Regions from separate parts of the Pseudobutyrivibrio sp. C4 genome, predicted to be linked through region 2. Evidence: predicted binding sites of a transcription regulator. Region 2 holds the regulator's gene; the other holds the start of a gene.

Region 1 (9,598 bases), on a different contig from region 2:
GGCTCTTACAGAAGATGCAAACTGCGGTGGTGTTGTTTCATTCAACTATTTTGGTGGCGAGCCTGTTGTTAATGTAAACGAAGGTCGTCCAATGGTAGTAAGACAGCCAGATGCCAAGTTTAGTCTTGCAAACTTCATGCGCTCAAATCTTTACGGAGCACTTGGCGTATTAAAGATTGGTAATGATATTCTTCTTAAGGAAGAGCATGTGCCTATCAAGTCTATTACAGGCCATGGCGGATTCTTCAAGACAAAGGGTGTTGGCCAGTCTGTTCTTGCAGCAGCACTCAACGCACCTATCACTGTAATGGCTACAGCAGGCGAAGGTGGTGCCTGGGGTATGGCTGTTCTTGCAAATTATCTTCTTCGCGAAGACAAGAGCAAGAAGTTACAGGATTACCTTGATGAAAACGTATTTGCAGGTCAGGAATCTACAACAATGGAGCCAGATGCTGATATGGTAAAGGGTTACGATGAGTGGATGGTTGACTACCGCAAGGCACTTAAGGCTGAGGCATGTGCAGTGGAGGAATGGAGATAATGTTAGAAGAATTAAAAAAGCAGGTTTATGAGGCTAATATGGAGTTGCCAAAACGCGGGCTTGTTACATATACTTGGGGCAATGTTTCTGGAATCGACAGAGAGTCAGGAATATTTGCAATTAAGCCATCAGGTGTAGAATACGACGAGCTTAAGCCAGAGGATATGGTACTTGTAAACCTTAATGGTGAGGTAGTAGAAGGCAAATATAAGCCTAGTTCAGATACTGCTACACATGTTGAGCTTTATAAAAAGTATGAAAACATCGGTGGTGTGGTTCATACACATTCTACATACGCAGTAGCTTGGGCTCAGGCAGGAAGAGACATTCCTTTATATGGAACAACTCATGCAGATTATTTCTGCGGTCCTATTCCATGTACAAGAAACCTTACTCCAGAAGAAATCGATGAGGCATACGAAGTAAACACAGGAAAAGTAATCATCGAAACATTCGAAGAGCGTGGCGTTAACACAAAGTACGTGCCAGGCGTTATCTGCAAGAACCATGGCCCATTCACATGGGGCAAGGATGCAGACCAGGCAGTATACAACGCAGTAGTACTTGAAGAGGTTGCAAAGATGGCACTCTTCACAGAGCAGGTTAACCCAAAGGTTGAGCCAGCTCCAGATTGCATCAGAGATAAGCACTTCAACCGTAAGCACGGAGCAAATGCTTATTACGGACAGAACTAAATAAATATAATTTTGGGACCGCATTGCCAGTAGGTGATGTGGTCCTTTTTCATTGTATAAAATTTAATTGTTGACAAATACCCTATGGGGGTATATTATCGTCTTAACGAAGGGGATACCCCTTGGGGGTATACAAAAGGAGTTAAATATGGGAAATAAGGAAGAATTAATAGAGGAAACTTGCGAATGCTGCTGCTCTGGCAAGCACAAAAGTCGCGAGGATAAAGAATTTAAGGATTTGATGAATCGCCTGAAAAGAATTGAGGGACAGGTTCGCGGGGTGGAAAGTATGCTTGAGAAGGATGCATATTGCACAGATATTCTCATGCAGGTTTCTGCCATCACATCAGCTCTTAACAGCTTCAACAAGGTGCTGCTTGCAAATCATGTAAAGACATGCGTTGCAGACAACATCCGCAATGGTGATGAAGAGGTGGTAGACGAGCTTGTAACGGTTCTTCAAAAACTAATGAAATAAGGATGGTGTTATATGGAACAATATAATGTGACAGGCATGAGCTGCGCGGCATGTCAGGCTAGGGTGGAAAAAGCTGTATCCGCAGTTCCTGGCGTGGACAGTTGTGCAGTTAGCCTTCTAACGAATTCAATGGGAGTTGAGGGAAATGCAGACTCTGCTGAAATCATAAAGGCTATCGAGAATGCGGGCTATGGTGCCAGCTTAAAGGCAGATGGTTCTGCAGGAGCAAATGCTTCAGTGCCAAATTATGATAATGAGCTTGCTGACACAGAGACTCCAAAGATTAGAAATAGGCTGATCGCTTCAGTGATACTACTGATTCCTCTTATGTATGTGTCGATGGGGCACATGCTTTGGGATTGGCCACTGCCAGGTTTTTTGGATGGAAATCATATTGCCATGGGATTGTACGAAATGCTTCTTACAATCGCGATTATGATTATCAATCAAAAGTTTTTTGTCAGCGGATTTAGAGGGCTCATTCATGGCGCACCTAATATGGACACTCTTGTGGCCCTTGGTGCAACAGCATCATTTGGCTACAGTGTATTTGCTTTATTTGCAATGACATCAGCTATGGTTGCTGGTGATATGGACAAAGTCATGGAATATATGATGGAGTTCTATTTCGAATCAGCGGCTATGATTCTTACACTGATTACAGTTGGCAAGTTACTGGAATCTATTTCAAAGGGAAGAACAACCAATGCCCTGAAGGATTTGATGAAGCTTGCAGCTAAGACTGCAGTTGTATTAAAGGATGGAGTGGAAACAGAAGTCCCTATTGAGCAGGTCAAAATCGGTGACAGATTTGTTGTAAAGCCTGGGGACAATATTCCGGTGGATGGAATTGTTGTGGATGGTAGCAGTGCAGTAAATGAATCTGCCCTTACAGGTGAAAGCATTCCTGTAGATAAGTCGGTTGGTGATTCAGTTTCAGCAGCTACAAGCAATGAAAGCGGATATATGGTATGCGAAGCCACAAGAGTTGGAAAGGACACAACCCTTTCTCAGATTATTCAGATGGTTAGTGATGCGGCAGCTACAAAGGCTCCAATTGCTAAAATCGCGGACAAGGTTTCGGGAGTATTTGTTCCAACAGTTATCGTAATTGCGATAATCACATTTATAGTGTGGATGCTTGTTGGACAGCCTGTGGGCTATGCGTTGGCAAGAGCGATTTCTGTTCTTGTAATCAGCTGCCCATGTGCTCTTGGTCTTGCTACGCCGGTTGCCATTATGGTAGGAAATGGCATGGGTGCCAAGAATGGCATCATGTTCAAGACAGCTGTTTCTTTGGAAGAAACAGGAAAGGTGCAGATTGTCGCCCTTGATAAAACAGGTACAATCACAAAAGGTGAACCAAAGGTGGTTGGTATCTTTGAAGCCGAGGATGTGGATGATGTAGATCTTCTTCGAGTAGCCTTCGCAGTAGAAAATAAATCAGAGCATCCGCTAGCTAAAGCCATTGTAGAAAATGGCCTGGAAAATGGCATGGAGCCAGCTGAGGTTACAGACTTTAAGGTTCTATCTGGAAATGGGATCACAGCTATTTTGGATGGAGAGGAAGTCTATGGAGGTAACCTAGAGCTTATCAAGCAGCATGCTAATGTTGGTTCTGAAATAGTAGAGCTTGCAGATAGATTAGCTGAAAAGGGCGAGACTCCATTATTCTTTGCCAAGAATGGCAAGTATCTTGGAATCATATCAGTTGCAGATGTTATAAAGGAAGATTCGCCAGAGGCTATCGCACATCTTAAGAATCTTGGCATCCACGTGGTAATGCTTACTGGTGACAATGAAAAGACTGCAGCAGCTATTGCAGCTGAGGCAGGTGTGGATGAAGTTGTTGCAGGAGTGAAGCCAGATGGTAAAGAGGAAGTAATCCGAGCATTGCAGCAGTATGGCAAGGTTGCCATGGTAGGAGATGGAATCAATGATGCACCGGCACTTACTCGTGCAGATATGGGAATTGCCATTGGTGCAGGTACAGATGTTGCTATCGATGCGGCAGATGTAGTTCTTATGAAGAGCAGACTTTCTGATGTTGCAGCAGCAATCAGACTTAGCCGCGCGACTTTAACAAATATTCACGAGAATCTATTCTGGGCATTCTTCTACAATGTTATTGGAATACCACTTGCAGCAGGCGCATATATACATGCATTCGGCTGGACTCTGAATCCAATGTTTGGTGCAGCAGCTATGAGCTTATCAAGCTTCTGCGTTGTAACAAATGCATTGCGTTTAAATCTATTTAAAATGCACGACCACACTAGAGACAAGGCATTAAAGAACTCAGTTGGCCATGAAAAATTATTAGTAAACAGCCAGCATTCAAAAGCTGGAGAAATAAAGGAGGACAAATCAACAATGGAAATTACAGTTAATGGAATGATGTGCGCTCACTGCGAAGCACATGTAAAGGAAGCACTTGAGAAAATCAACGGAGTAGACGAGGCTACAGCAAACCACGAGGCAAACCTTGTTACACTTAAGACATCAGCAGATGTTGCTGAGGCAGATCTTAAGGCTGCAGTAGAAGCCGCAGGCTACGAATTTGTAGGAATTAAATAGCAATTAAATGTAGTTGCAAATTGTATAATGCGAGACCAGACTTGCGTCTGGTCTCTTTTATGTTTCAAACTGCTAGACACATCATATCTGCCAAGTTATTTCAGTCAAGGGCAAGCCTTCGGAGCTACGCTCCCTTGACTTCATAACTTTTGGCAGATAAATGTTAGTCAAGCAGGTTTGAAAAACTTGGACTGTGGCGAAGCCACAAGTCATCACTGGGGGCTACTGCCTAGAATAAAAAATAAGAAATAGGCAGTAGTTTTCAAGGGCAGTGTGGCGTAACTAGACGACATTCTTATTGCTAAGTTGATTAGTTTTTAGCATACAAAAGTATTTCGATCGTATCTGTCCTGAAATACCAAAAAGGCTACTGCCTAATCTAGCAAAATCTAGTTTAGGCAGTAGTCTCTTAAAAAGTTATGCCACACTAAGGATTTTTTTCTTAAGGCATTAGAAATGTCAGATAAATTATAAACAAAATATTAAATAATTATAAATTATTAGCACTCGCACTTGACGAGTGCTAATTTTAGGTTTATAACATAATCACAAAGAGGAACAAAAGAAGTTCTTCTTTAACCACATTAACAATCAGGCTCAAAGAAGCCCGTAAATAAAAGGAGGTAAGTATTATGTTAATGCCTAGTATTTTATCAAATGATTTTATGGATGATTTCTTTGGAGTACCACGTGTCACAGGATTTGGAAGAAATTTCGACAATGACTTCTCAAGAATGATGACTACAGATGTAAAAGAAACCGAAAACGGTTATCAAGTAGATATGAATCTTCCAGGATTCTCCAAGGAAGATATCAAAGCTGAGTTGAAAGATGGATATCTTACAATCAAAGCTGAAACAAATCAGAACAACGACAGTCAGGACGATGATGGCAACTACATCCGCCGTGAGCGCTACACTGGCTCTTGCAGCAGAAGCTTCTATGTAGGTGATAACATCACACAGGAAGATATTCATGCAGCATTCAAGGATGGAGTTCTTACTTTAAGCGTTCCTAAGAAGGAAGAAATTCCTCAGAAAGATGAAACAAAATACATAGCTATTGAAGGATAACTTGTTTAACTCAAGCTCAAATCATTCAATGTGGCGTAACTTTATCAAAAGCTCTAAAAGGCTACTATCTAAAATAGATTTTCTAGATTAGATAGTAGTCTTTTTACTGTTTTGAGGCAGTTCAAAGAAAAACACTTTCGCAAGCCAAAGACTAATCAACTCAGCACTAGCATATGTGGTCTAGTTACGCCACACTGACCTCAAAAGCTACTGCCTATTTCTTATTTTTCATCCTAGGCAGTAGCCCCCCAATGCTGACCAGAGGCTTTGCCACATATGATGTGACCTAGCCTTACTTACATTAAACATTAAAACATATTAAACTTGTATAAACCCCAATATTTAATTTTAGTATAATTTAATAAAGTTCTTACAACATTTTGTAGGGGTATATACAGATGGCACTATATGTGCTATTATGCTTTAAAAGGGGAGATTATAATTATGGAAACAACAGATGTTTTATTCAGGACGCATTTAAATTATCATATTGAAGCTAATAGCGATGAGGAGCAAGTCCGGCGAGTTACACGGGACGAAATCGAAAACATTGACCTACATCGCTGTACTTTCTCTGACTTCAAAACTTTTCTTACTTACATTCGAGACAATTACCCAGATTATTATTTTAGTGATGCTGCTATCGATGCAGTTAAGCCAACAGGCTTTAATGAAAATGAAAAATATGATTTTGTATCTTTGACAGACTATGCAAAGCATACAGCCATCACTATTGGCAATATGACTTTATTTAACGAGCTGCAAAAGCTGGCTAGTGCTATAGAACTTAGCAATATAAATCAATACGATTTTGATCCTCAGCCACCAGTATATGAAGAATTAGGTAGCTGTGTAGTCGGTGGAGCCAATATTGATGCATATAAACTGACTGCATATTTCCATGAAAGCAGTACAAAAGAAAGGCCAATTGTTGCAGTTCGTTCATATTCCATCAGTACAAAAACTTATTTGCTGAATCCGGATATCATAGATATATATTCTATCTACAAGCCTAATGCTACATTGATGGAGGCCTTTGCTTACATGTGTTACGAAGATTATCGTCTTCATCGTACATATCAGTCTTTCGACAATCTTCTGATTAGCGGTCTTGTTGACGTGGAAGGGTTAGAAGATATGTATTCAATCCATTACAATCTAAATGCTTTTGATAGACAAAACTAAAGAAATCTAAAATAATTATTAATTATTAGCACTCGGACTTGTCGAGTGCTAATTTTTGTGTTAGAACATAATTACAAGATAAATAACGGGTGGAGGTGAGATTATGAACATCCAAAAATTTACACAAAAATCAATCGAAGCAATTAATGCATGCGAAAAAATAGCCATGGATTATGGCAATCAGGAGATAGAGCAGGAGCATTTGCTGATGGCGCTGCTACGCCAGGAAAATGGATTGATTCCATCATTGATTAGCAAGATGGACATAGATGTGGAACAATTCAAAAATGCTGTAGATGCAGCACTTCAAGCCAGAGTAAAGGTGCAGGGTGGAGACCTTAGAGTAGGTCAGCATCTCAATTATGTTCTTACTTATGCTGAGGACGAAGCTAAATCAATGCGTGATAGCTACGTCTCAGTTGAGCATTTGATGCTTGCTATGATTAAAAAGCCAAGCACACCTATCAAGAATATTTTCAAGGCATTCAATATTACAAGGGATTCATTCCTTGCAGTGCTTGCAACTGTCAGAGGAAACCAAACCGTAAATACGGATAATCCAGAAGCAACCTATGACACACTTGAAAAATATGGATACGATTTGGTAGAAAGAGCTAGAGATAATAAGCTTGATCCTGTAATCGGCCGTGATGAAGAAATCAGAAATGTCATCAGAATTCTTAGCCGTAAGACAAAGAATAATCCAGTTCTTATTGGCGAGCCTGGTGTTGGTAAGACAGCAGTTGTAGAGGGCTTGGCTCAGCGTATTGTTAGAGGCGATGTGCCTGAAGCACTTAAGAATAAAAAGGTTTTTTCACTTGAGATTGGCTCAATGATTGCAGGTGCCAAATACCAGGGTGAGTTTGAGGAAAGGTTGAAAGCTGTTCTTGATGAGATTAAAAACTCTGATGGAGAAATCATTCTTTTCATAGATGAGCTTCATACAATTATTGGCGCTGGTAAAAATGGCAATGGTGGTCTTGATGCAGGAAACATGCTTAAGCCAATGCTTGCTCGTGGCGAGCTTCATTGTATCGGTGCCACAACCCTTGATGAATACCGTGAGTACATTGAAAAAGATGCTGCTCTTGAAAGACGTTTCCAGCCTGTAATGGTTGACGAGCCAACAGTTGAAGACACAATCTCTATTCTTAGAGGACTTAAGGAACGCTACGAAGTATTCCATGGAGTAAAGATTACCGATGGTGCATTAGTTAGCGCAGCAACACTTTCTAACAGATACATTTCCGATAGATTCCTTCCAGATAAGGCTATCGACCTTGTGGATGAGGCTTGTGCACTTATTAAGACAGAGCTAGATTCCATGCCAGCTGAAATGGATGAGATGAATCGAAGGGTAATGCAGTTGGAAATCGAGGAGGCTGCTCTTAAGAAAGAAACAGACAGATTATCACAAGATAGACTTGCTGATTTACAAAAAGAATTGTCAGAGCTTCGTGATGAATACAACACAAAGAAGGCTGCATGGGACAACGAGAAAAAGCTTGTTGAGGATGTAGCTAAAATCAAAGAAGAGCTTGATGATGTGCAGGGCCAGATAAAGGTTGCACAGCAAAAATATGATTTGGAAGAGGCTGCAAAGCTTCAATATGGTAAACTTCCAGAGCTTGAGGCAAGACTTGCAGAAGCAGAAGAAAAGCTTAAAGCTAGAGATACAGGCTTGGTTCATGAAAATGTTTCAGAGGAAGAAATTGCAAGAATTATTTCAAGATGGACAGGCATTCCTGTAGCAAAGCTTAATGAAACAGAGCGCAGCAAGACTCTTCATCTTGATGAGAAATTGCACAAACGAGTTATGGGACAGGATGAGGCTGTAAAGCTTGTGTCAGAAGCTATAATTCGTTCAAAGGCAGGAATAAAGGACCCAAGCAAGCCAATTGGATCATTCCTTTTCCTTGGTCCTACAGGTGTTGGTAAAACAGAGCTTGCAAAGACATTAGCTCAGGCACTATTTGACGATGAAAACGCTATGGTTCGTCTTGATATGTCGGAGTACATGGAAAAGTTTAGCGTCAGCAGACTTATAGGAGCACCTCCAGGATATGTAGGATATGACGAGGGCGGTCAGCTTACTGAGGCAGTTCGCCGTAAGCCATATTCGGTAGTGCTTTTTGATGAAGTAGAAAAAGCACATCCAGATGTATTCAATGTTTTATTGCAGGTACTTGATGATGGCCGAATCACCGATTCACAAGGCCGTACAGTTGATTTCAAAAATACAATTATTATTTTAACCAGCAACATCGGTTCTCAGTATTTGCTTGAGGGCATCGATGAAAATACTGGTGAAATCACCCAAGCGACAAATGATTTGGTAATGAATGATTTGAGAAATTCATTTAGACCAGAGTTTTTAAATCGACTGGACGAAATCATCATGTTTAAGCCACTTACAAAGAGCAACATCGGCGGAATTGTAGATTTGATTATGGCTGAGTTGAATGGTAGACTTGAAGACAGACAGCTAAAAATCGAACTTACTCCAGCAGCAAAGCAGTTCGTCATTGATCAGGGCTACGACCCTGTATATGGCGCTCGTCCTCTTCGCAGATATATTCAGAAAAATGTGGAGACTATGGCAGCTAAAATCATACTTGCAGGAGACATAAGCGAAGGTTCAACTATCACAATTGATTCAGATGGAACCAAGCTGTTTAGTTAAGACACAGGAGGATAATGTATTATGTCATTTCAAACTTTCATGTTTAAGTATATGGCAGCAAAGGGGGACAAAAAGAGGGATTCTACATTGACAGTACCAGATGATATCGAGCTTGAAACAAACATCAACTACCTTGGGAATAGCGATAAATACAACCTTTTAGATGTTTATTTCAAGAAGGGCACAAATGAAATTCAACCAACAATTGTCAGTATTCATGGCGGTGGATATATCTACGGCACAAAGGAGATTTACAAACACTATTGTGTATATCTTGCAGGCCTTGGATTCACAGTTGTGAATTTCAACTATCATTTGGCACCTAAGGCTAAGTTCCCATCTCAGCTTAGTGAAATCAATCAAGTG
Region 2 (9,598 bases):
CTTCCAGCCTATTGCATGGTGCACATCGATATGAAAATCTGGACCGGAATAGGTTATCACAAGGACACCATTAGGAGAGATGTCATTCTCATCTATTACACAGGTATTTTCATCAGATATTGTGACGGCGGCACTTCCTCCGCCGAATACGAAAATATCCTTATGACACTTTTCTACATTATTTAAAATAATATGACTGTTAATTGATTTGAGTGTTATGAGCAATTCTGCTGCTACGATATTTTCCGTTGAATCTATAAAATCTGATATGCTTTTCCCTACAATGTCTTCATTTCCTGGAATGCAATTGAATAATTTGACCTGAGTTGAGGTGCTTTCAAAAACGGAGACAGAAATAACCATTCCTTCGTCAACTAGATGGCCATCGCAAATGCCTCCATTTGTACTTGTTCCACCAATAGACGCAGTTGGAAAAGCATCAAGAATCTCAGATTTAACAATGTCTATTTCTGATTTGTCGATACCGTTTGTATATATATGGAATAGAATAGATGAATATGAATCATTGTCGATGTCTTTGTGTAAAGAATCGAGTGCATTTTCTAGATGAGATATATTCTCTAGTTCAAAATTATATTGTTTCAAATTATCGCCCTCATTGCGTTTTTATACTCCCTCTTTAAATATACATAATACTGTACGATAAATCATGCAAATTTTGTGAAGTATTTGTTACGAAAGAAACCATATATTGCCGGTAATTCTTTAGTAGTCAGGAACTTTTTTCTTTGCTAAAATTAAAGTATGAATAAAGAAAAAACAATTACGAAATTACATATTTCAGAGGTGACAGAAAAGGCGCGCATCTCAGTGCAAGCAACTCTTGAAAATAAAAAGTTGGAGTTGCCGACAGAGTATGCTGTTTTAGATGAAAAGGAGCAAGAAGAGTTTACTACTAAGTTTGGCAATAAGGGCATTCCTATTGAGAATATTATTCAGATGTGGCAAAACTCAGTTAGAGAAGTAGATTTTACTGGAAGCGTTTCAAAACTTGATTTGATTGTAGTGAATGATCAAGGTGTTTTTATTTGGGAAAATATTAAAATATATAAATTTACATTTTCATCAGGTCGTGCAATCCACGTTGTATTACCATTATTAGAAGAGGGAAATAAATATAATCGACGTCGTGGAGTGCGCATCAATATTGATAAGGTAATGGATGTAGAGCAGGACGATATAACGTATTCGGTTATCGTTCGAGATTTATCATATTGCGGTGTGGGCTTTGTGGAGCCTTTAGGTTCTCAAATTGACCCGAATCGAGAGTTCATACTGCATCTTCTTGAGGATACAGATGATGGAGAGAGAGAAGTAGGAAAGTTTTTTGGAAGGATTATCAATCAAAAGGAAGATGAGAATGGTGGCGTTTTTAGTGGATGCACTATTTCATCAGACCATGCAGCTTTTCTACAAAGATATATTGCAACAAAGCAAATAGAGGCTATTAGAGGAAAGAGCAATCAGTCAGGTATAAAACGTGTTAAAACAGGAGAGTTCTGGAAAGAAGATATAGCAGAAGAGATTAGTAAATCTGAAGAAGATGAAGAATAAGAATAAAATAACAACAAAAAAAAGCATCGGCTGACGGGACCGATGCTTTTTATTATTTCGTATTTAAATTAAGCAAGTGTGTTTACAAGCTTTGAAAGACGAGATACCTTACGGCTAACTGTGTTGTCGTGGTAAACGCCCTTAGAACCAGCCATCTCGATAACCTTGATAGCAGCCTTAAGCTCAGCCTCTGCAACAGCCTTATCTCCAGACTCTACAGCAGCCTCAACACGCTTAACGTATGTCTTAACCTCTGATCTGATTGCCTTATTACGCTCTGTTCTGATAGCTGTTACCTGAACACGCTTCTTAGCAGACTTAATATTTGCCATGTGTTGCTACACCTCCAATTTGTATAATTATAAAATGTTCAAATTAAATACGTTGTAGCCGGACACGGACAGTTCAACGCATACTCAAATATAATAGTTAATGAATCCCAAGTTGTCAATAGTTTGAGAATATTTTTATTGAAATAATGTAAATATTTCTACTTATCTAATAAAAACTGGGCAAGAACCTGATTACTTACATCTATTCCTATGTCGGTAAGGAACAAACGACCTTCTTTTGCGTCCATAAATCCCTGGTTTCTAAGGGCAGTAATGATTGGACCATATATTGCTTCGATATCAATTCCGAACATATTAAAGAAGTCAGAACGATTGACACCATCGATTTTTCTAAGACCAAGGAACATGAATTCTTCCATGGCCTCTTTTTTGGAAAGGGTTTCTTCATTGTCATAGAAAGGAGAGGAAAGCTCAGTAGATATTTCCTTGCCTTCAGCGATTTGCTCGGCAATTTCGCAGTATTTGTATATGTCACGAATGTTGTCTGCACGTCTGTTTTGATACAGGGTAGCAGCGCCAAGGCCAAGTCCTAAATAAGGAACACGGTCCCAATAGCCAATATTGTGGTGGCAAACCTTTCCACCGCGGGCATAATTGGAGATTTCGTAACGTTTATATCCTTTCTTTTCAAGATAGTCCATTGTGTATTTATACAAATGATAAGACTCTTCGTCGGTAGGTAAATCCTCGGTTTCCATGCCTGCATGCTGCTTAACAGCATCAAACTTATATTTATCGTAGAATGGAGTGCCTTCCTCGATAATCAAAGAGTACGCAGAGATATGTTCTGGTCGAAGCATAGTGACTGCGTTTAGGGTACGTTCGAGTTTTTCCACTGTCTGGTGAGGCAATCCTGTCATGATATCCACATTTACATTATCAAAACCTGCCTTTCGAACTAAATCAAATGTGTGAAGAAAACGATTGTAGTCGTGGATTCGTCCAAGCTCCTTTAATTCATCGTCATTTGCTGACTGCAGACCAATGGATAGTCTGTTGATTCCGACGCTACGGTATACATTGAGCTTTTCAGCTGATAATGTTCCCGGGTTACACTCAACAGATATTTCAGCCAATGGATTGACTCTAAAGGATGATTTGACGGTGGTAATAATTGAATCCATCAAATCCTCAGAAAGCCAAGATGGGGTGCCACCGCCAACATAAATAGTAGCTATTTCAACACCGTGGACTTGGCTTGCCATATATTTTATTTCAGTGCACAAAGCAGCGACATAACGCCGCTGCATTTTTTCATCAAACACTCCTGAAAGGAAGTCGCAATATAAACATTTTTTTACACAGAATGGTATATGAATATATAGTTCGATAGGAGTCATTTTAATCCTCGTCCAATTTAAGAACACTCATGAAGGCTTCCTGTGGAATTTCTACATTGCCAACCTGACGCATTCGTTTTTTACCTTCCTTTTGCTTTTCAAGAAGCTTTTTCTTACGGGAAATATCACCACCGTAGCATTTTGCTAAAACGTCCTTACGCATAGCCTTAACAGTTTCCCTGGCAATAACCTTTGAACCAACTGCAGCCTGGATAGGAATTTCGAAAAGGTGACGTGGAATCTCTTCTTTAAGTTTTTCGCACATTTTACGTCCACGCTCGTAAGCAGTACCAGAGAAGACGATGAATGAAAGTGCATCAACTTCTTCTTTATTAATAAGAATATCAAGCTTAACTAAGTCAGACTTCATGTATCCCTTCATTTCATAGTCAAATGAAGCGTATCCTCTAGAACGACTCTTTAGAGCATCAAAGAAATCATAGATAATTTCATTGAGTGGAAGAGTGTACTTGATAAGTGCTCTGGTTTCTTCCATGTATTCCATTGAAATATACTGGCCTCGGCGCTCCTGGCAAAGGTCCATGATTGCACCAATGTATTCGCTAGTAACCATGATTTCAGCCTCAACGATTGGCTCTTCCATGTATTCAATCTCACTAGGATCAGGGAGATTACTTGGGTTTGTAAGCTCTATCATTGTGCCATCTGTTTTGTAAACTCTGTAAACTACGCCTGGAGCAGTAGTAACAAGGTCTAGATTATATTCTCGCTCGAGACGCTCCTGGATGATTTCCAAATGAAGAAGTCCAAGGAAACCACAACGGAATCCAAAACCAAGTGCAACTGATGTCTCTGGCTCGAACTGCAAAGCTGCATCATTAAGCTGAAGCTTTTCAAGTGCATCACGAAGATCTGGATACTTAGCGCCATCTGCAGGATAAAGACCACAGTAAACCATAGGATTAACTTTTTTGTATCCTGGAAGTGGCGCGGCAGCAGGAGCATCAGCGTGAGTGATTGTATCACCAACACGAGTGTCGCGAACGTTTTTGATGGAAGCAGTCATATAACCTACCATTCCAGCTGGGAGTTCATCGCAAGGAATGAACTGACCGGCACCGAAGTAGCCTACTTCTACAACATCAAATTCTGCACCAGTAGCCATCATTTTGACGCTGTCGCCAACCTTTAATGTGCCTTCTTTTACTCGACAAAATACGATAACGCCCTTGTAAGGGTCATACAGTGAATCGAAAATCAGTGCCTGAAGAGGTGCGTTAACATCCCCTGATGGTGGTGGCAATTGATTAACTATTGCTTCTAGAACATCATGTATATTAAGACCAGTCTTGGCAGAAATCTGTGGAGCATCCTGTGCCTCAAGACCAATGACATCTTCAATTTCTTCGATTACTCGTTCAGGATCTGCAGATGGCAAATCGATTTTGTTGATGACAGGAATAACATCCAAATCGTGATCAAGTGCAAGGTAAACATTGGCAAGAGTCTGCGCTTCAATACCTTGAGCTGCATCAACAACGAGAATCGCACCATCGCAAGCAGCGAGAGAACGAGAAACTTCGTAATTAAAATCCACGTGACCTGGTGTATCAATAAGATTGAAAATGTATTCATTTCCATCATCGGCTTTATAAATGATTCGTACAGCCTGTGATTTGATTGTGATTCCACGCTCACGCTCCAAATCCATGTTATCAAGGACCTGGGCTTGCATTTCACGCTCAGTAAGAGTGCCAGTCATCTGTATGATACGATCGGCAAGGGTTGATTTGCCGTGATCGATATGTGCAACAATGCAAAAATTTCTGATTTTACTTTGATCCATAAAACACCTCTATATTAATGTAATTATTTTTGCAAAAAACGATGATATTTACAAAAATGATTGCCCTCATATATTACCAAAGCTTAGGAAAAATAACAATTATATAACATTAATAAAGAAAGTATAAAAAATATCTTAAGGCGGTTGACAAAAGGGGACCCTAGGTGTAAATTAACATCAGAAAATGATTAGCACTCCAATCAGATGAGTGCTAACAACATAAAACTGAGTGGGAGTGAGGTGAATGTATGGCTGATATCGAACTAGATGAGAGAAAAGTTAAAATCTTAAATGCAATCATTAAGAATTACCTTGAAACTGGTGAGCCAGTTGGTTCAAGAACAATATCAAAATACACTGATTTGAATCTTAGTTCAGCTACCATCCGAAACGAGATGTCAGATCTTGAGGATTTAGGCTATATAGTTCAGCCACATACATCGGCAGGTCGTATTCCTTCAGATAAAGGTTACAGATTCTACGTAAACAACCTGATAGCTGAGAAGGACAAAGAAGTTGCTGACATGCAGGAGTGGATGATTGAGAAGACTGAAAAGATGGAAAGCCTTCTCAAGAATGTAGCAAAAACACTTGCAAACAATACCCAGTATGCCACATTAGTTTCAGCTCCTTCAGTTGTTTCAAATAGATTAAAGTTCGTTCAGCTTTCAGCTGTTGATGAACACCAGGTACTTTCAGTAGTTGTCATGGATGGCAACATCGTTAAGAACAAAATCATTAATGTGGATAAGCCACTTGATAATGAAACAATGTTAAAGCTTAACATGCTTCTTAACACAAATCTTAACGGCCTGACAGTTGACCAGATTAATCTGGCAGTTATATCCAGATTAAAGGAGCAGGCAGGTATCCATGATGAGATTGTAGAGCAGGTACTCGATACCGTAGCAGAGACAATCACTGAAGGCGATGATTTACAGGTTTATACTTCAGGTGCTACCAACATCTTCAAGTATCCAGAGCTTGCAGATTCAAAGAAGGCTTCTGAATTATTAGATACATTCGAAGAAAAACAATCACTTATAGAGCTTCTTAATGATAGCTCAAGTGAAAATGAGAGCACAGGAATTCAGGTATATATCGGAGACGAATCTCCAATATCAACTATGAAGGATTGTTCGATTGTTACAGCAACATACGAGCTTGGCGATGGAGTCAAAGGTACAATTGGTATCGTTGGTCCAAAGCGTATGGACTACGAAAATGTTGTTGACAATATAAAAAGTCTTAAAGGTCAGCTAGATAAATTACTGAAACAGGAAGCTGACAGAAATAAAGGATAAAAGAAATTAAGGAGATGTAAATTCGTGGCAGAGAATAAAGAAAAAATGGAAGAGTTCTCTACTGAAGAAGCAGTTAAAGAAGCTATGGAAAATGCGGAAGCGATGGCTGAAGAAGCCGAAGCTGAAGTGACAGAAGCTTCTGAGGAAAACACTTCAGAAGAATCTTCAAAAGAGGAAAAGGATGGCAAGAAGCCATTCAAGAAAAAAGAAAAGAAAAAAGATAAGCGTGATGAGCAGATAGAGCAGCTTACTGATAGAGTTACTCGTCAGATGGCAGAATTCGAAAACTTCCGTCGTCGTACAGAGCAGGAAAAGGCTCAGATGTTTGGAAATGGCGCAAAGGCCATCATTGAAAAGGTTCTTCCTGTAGTTGATAACTTCGAAAGAGGTCTTGCTACAGTTGAGGAGGGAGCAGATCCATTTGCTGATGGAATGCTCATGATATACAAGCAGTTACTTACAACTCTCGAGGAAGCAGGTGTTAAGCCTATCGAGGCTGTAGGAAAGGAATTCAATCCTGATTTCCACAATGCAGTAATGCATGTTGAGGATGAGGAAGTTGGCGAGAACATCGTCGTAGAAGAATTCCAAAAGGGCTACATGTACAACGATTCAGTAGTTCGTCATTCAATGGTTAAGGTTGCAAATTAAGTAATTTAGGAGGATATAAATCATGGGAAAGATTATTGGTATCGATTTAGGAACAACTAACAGCTGTGTTGCTGTTATGGAAGGTGGAAAGCCTACCGTTATCGCAAATACAGAAGGTGCTAGAACAACACCATCTATCGTAGCATTTACAAAGACAGGTGAGAGACTTGTTGGTGAGCCAGCAAAGCGTCAGGCTGTTACAAATGCAGAAAAGACAATCTCTTCAATTAAGAGAGATATGGGTACAGACAATGGTCGTATCATCGACGATAAGAAGTACAGCCCACAGCAGATTTCAGCTATGATTCTTCAGAAGCTTAAGAGTGATGCTGAGAACTACCTTGGTGAGACAGTTTCAGAGGCAGTTATCACAGTTCCAGCTTACTTCAACGATGCTCAGCGTCAGGCTACAAAGGATGCTGGTAAGATTGCAGGTCTTGATGTAAAGCGTATCATCAACGAGCCTACAGCAGCTGCACTTGCTTATGGTCTTGATAACGAGCAGGAGCAGAAGATTATGGTATACGATCTTGGTGGTGGTACATTTGATGTATCTATCATTGAAATCGGTGATGGCGTTATCGAAGTACTTGCTACAGCTGGTAACAACAGACTTGGTGGTGATGATTTCGATCAGAAGATTACAGATTGGATGCTTGCAGAGTTTAAGGCAGCTGAGGGCGTAGATCTTTCAACAGATAAGATGGCACTTCAGAGACTTAAGGAAGCAGCTGAGAAGGCTAAGAAAGAGCTTTCATCTGCTACAACTACAAACATCAACCTTCCATTCATCACAGCTACAGCAGAAGGTCCAAAGCACTTTGATATGAACCTTACACGTGCTAAGTTTGATGAATTAACACATGATTTAGTAGAAGCTACAGCAGGTCCTGTTAACCAGGCACTTAAGGATGCTGGTCTTAACGCTTCAGACCTTTCAAAGGTACTTCTTGTTGGTGGTTCTACAAGAATCCCAGCAGTTCAGGATAAGGTAAAGGCTCTTACAGGTCACGAGCCAAGCAAGACTCTTAACCCAGATGAGTGTGTAGCTATCGGTGCTTCAATCCAGGGTGGTAAGCTCGCTGGTGATGCCGGTGCAGGCGATATCCTTCTTCTTGATGTAACACCACTTTCACTTTCAATCGAGACAATGGGTGGTATTGCTACAAGACTTATCGAGAGAAACACAACTATCCCTACAAAGAAGAGCCAGATTTTCTCTACAGCAGCTGATAATCAGACAGCAGTTGATATCAACGTTGTACAGGGTGAGCGTCAGTTCGCTAAGGATAACAAGTCACTTGGACAGTTCAGACTTGATGGTATCCCACCAGCAATGAGAGGTGTACCACAGATCGAGGTTACATTCGATATTGATGCAAACGGTATTGTAAACGTATCTGCTAAGGATCTTGGAACAGGTAAGGAGCAGCACATCACAATTACAGCTGGTTCTAACATGTCTGATGAGGATATCGATAAGGCAGTTAAAGAGGCTCAGGAGTATGAGGCTCAGGATAAGAAGCGTAAGGAAGCTGTTGATACAAGAAACGATGTTGAGAGCTTTGTATTCCAGACAAAGAAGGCTCTTGATGAAGTAGGTGATAAGATTGATGCAGCTGACAAGGCAGCAGTTGAGGCTGACATCGAAGCCGCTCAGAAGCTTCTTGATCAGTACCAGACTCCAGAGGAGATGAGCGATTCACAGATTGGTGAGCTTAAGGCAGCTCAGGAGAAGCTTACAGAGTCAGCTCAGAAGGTATTTGCAAAGATGTATGAGCAGTCACAGGCAGCTCAGGGAGCAGCTGGTGCAGGCCCAGATATGAGCCAGTTCACAGGCGCAGGCGCTGGTGCAGGTGCACAGTCAGGTCCAGCAAACGACGATGTCGTAGACGCTGACTTCAAAGAAGTCTAAATAATAAATAATAGCTCCCCTTCGGGGGAGCTTATAGTGTAATAAAGGATTGATAAAAATGGCAGAACAAAAACGTGATTACTATGAGGTGCTTGGAGTTTCTAAGACAGCCTCAGATAGTGAGATCAAAAGTGCATATAGAAAGCTTGCTAAGAAGTATCACCCTGATATGAATCCAGGTGATGCAGAAGCTGAGAAGAAATTCAAAGAAGCTTCTGAAGCATATGCTGTTCTTTCTGATGCAGACAAGAGACGTCAGTATGATCAGTTTGGTCACGCAGCATTCGAAAACGGCGGTGGCGGAGCTGGTGGCTTTGATTTCTCTGGTATGGACTTCGGCGATATCTTTGGCGACATCTTTGGTAGCTTCTTTGGAGGCGGCGGTGGCCGTGCTTCAAATGGTCCAATGCGTGGTGCCAACCTTAGAGCAGCAGTGCATATCACTTTTGAAGAAGCAGCTTTCGGTTGTGAGAAAGAGCTTGAAATCGTTCTTAAGGATGAGTGTGCAGCTTGTCATGGCACAGGCGCAAAGCCTGGTACAAGCAAGCGTACATGTACAAAGTGTGGTGGTAAGGGACGTGTAATGATGTCTCAGCAATCACTCTTTGGTATGGTTCAGAATGTTACAACATGTCCTGATTGTCAGGGAACAG

What was found. The regulator HrcA, encoded in region 2, represses chaperone genes, less so after heat shock. The targets are predictions, from matches to a motif close to TGTTAGCACTCNNNNNNNNNGAGTGCTAACA.
Region 1: the regulator HrcA is predicted to act here: its motif matches at 4,790-4,820, upstream of BMY66_RS11880 (Hsp20/alpha crystallin family protein).

What each region holds. Positions count from the first base shown of each region.
Region 1 covers NZ_FOHF01000008.1:77,107-86,704, forward strand. The annotation lists gene BMY66_RS11860 (xylulokinase) at 1-541, shown strand, start outside; gene BMY66_RS11865 (L-ribulose-5-phosphate 4-epimerase) at 541-1,236, shown strand; gene BMY66_RS11870 (metal-sensing transcriptional repressor) at 1,385-1,714, shown strand; gene BMY66_RS11875 (heavy metal translocating P-type ATPase) at 1,727-4,291, shown strand; gene BMY66_RS11880 (Hsp20/alpha crystallin family protein) at 4,924-5,364, shown strand; gene BMY66_RS11885 (hypothetical protein) at 5,809-6,549, shown strand; gene clpB (ATP-dependent chaperone ClpB) at 6,653-9,232, shown strand; gene BMY66_RS11895 (alpha/beta hydrolase) at 9,254-9,598, shown strand, end outside.
Region 2 covers NZ_FOHF01000001.1:561,902-571,499, reverse strand. The annotation lists gene BMY66_RS02760 (sensor domain-containing diguanylate cyclase) at 1-606, opposite strand, end outside; gene BMY66_RS02755 (PilZ domain-containing protein) at 766-1,575, shown strand; gene rpsT (30S ribosomal protein S20) at 1,644-1,907, opposite strand; gene hemW (radical SAM family heme chaperone HemW) at 2,066-3,268, opposite strand; gene lepA (translation elongation factor 4) at 3,270-5,075, opposite strand; gene hrcA (heat-inducible transcriptional repressor HrcA) at 5,324-6,379, shown strand; gene grpE (nucleotide exchange factor GrpE) at 6,425-7,030, shown strand; gene dnaK (molecular chaperone DnaK) at 7,053-8,945, shown strand; gene dnaJ (molecular chaperone DnaJ) at 9,004-9,598, shown strand, end outside.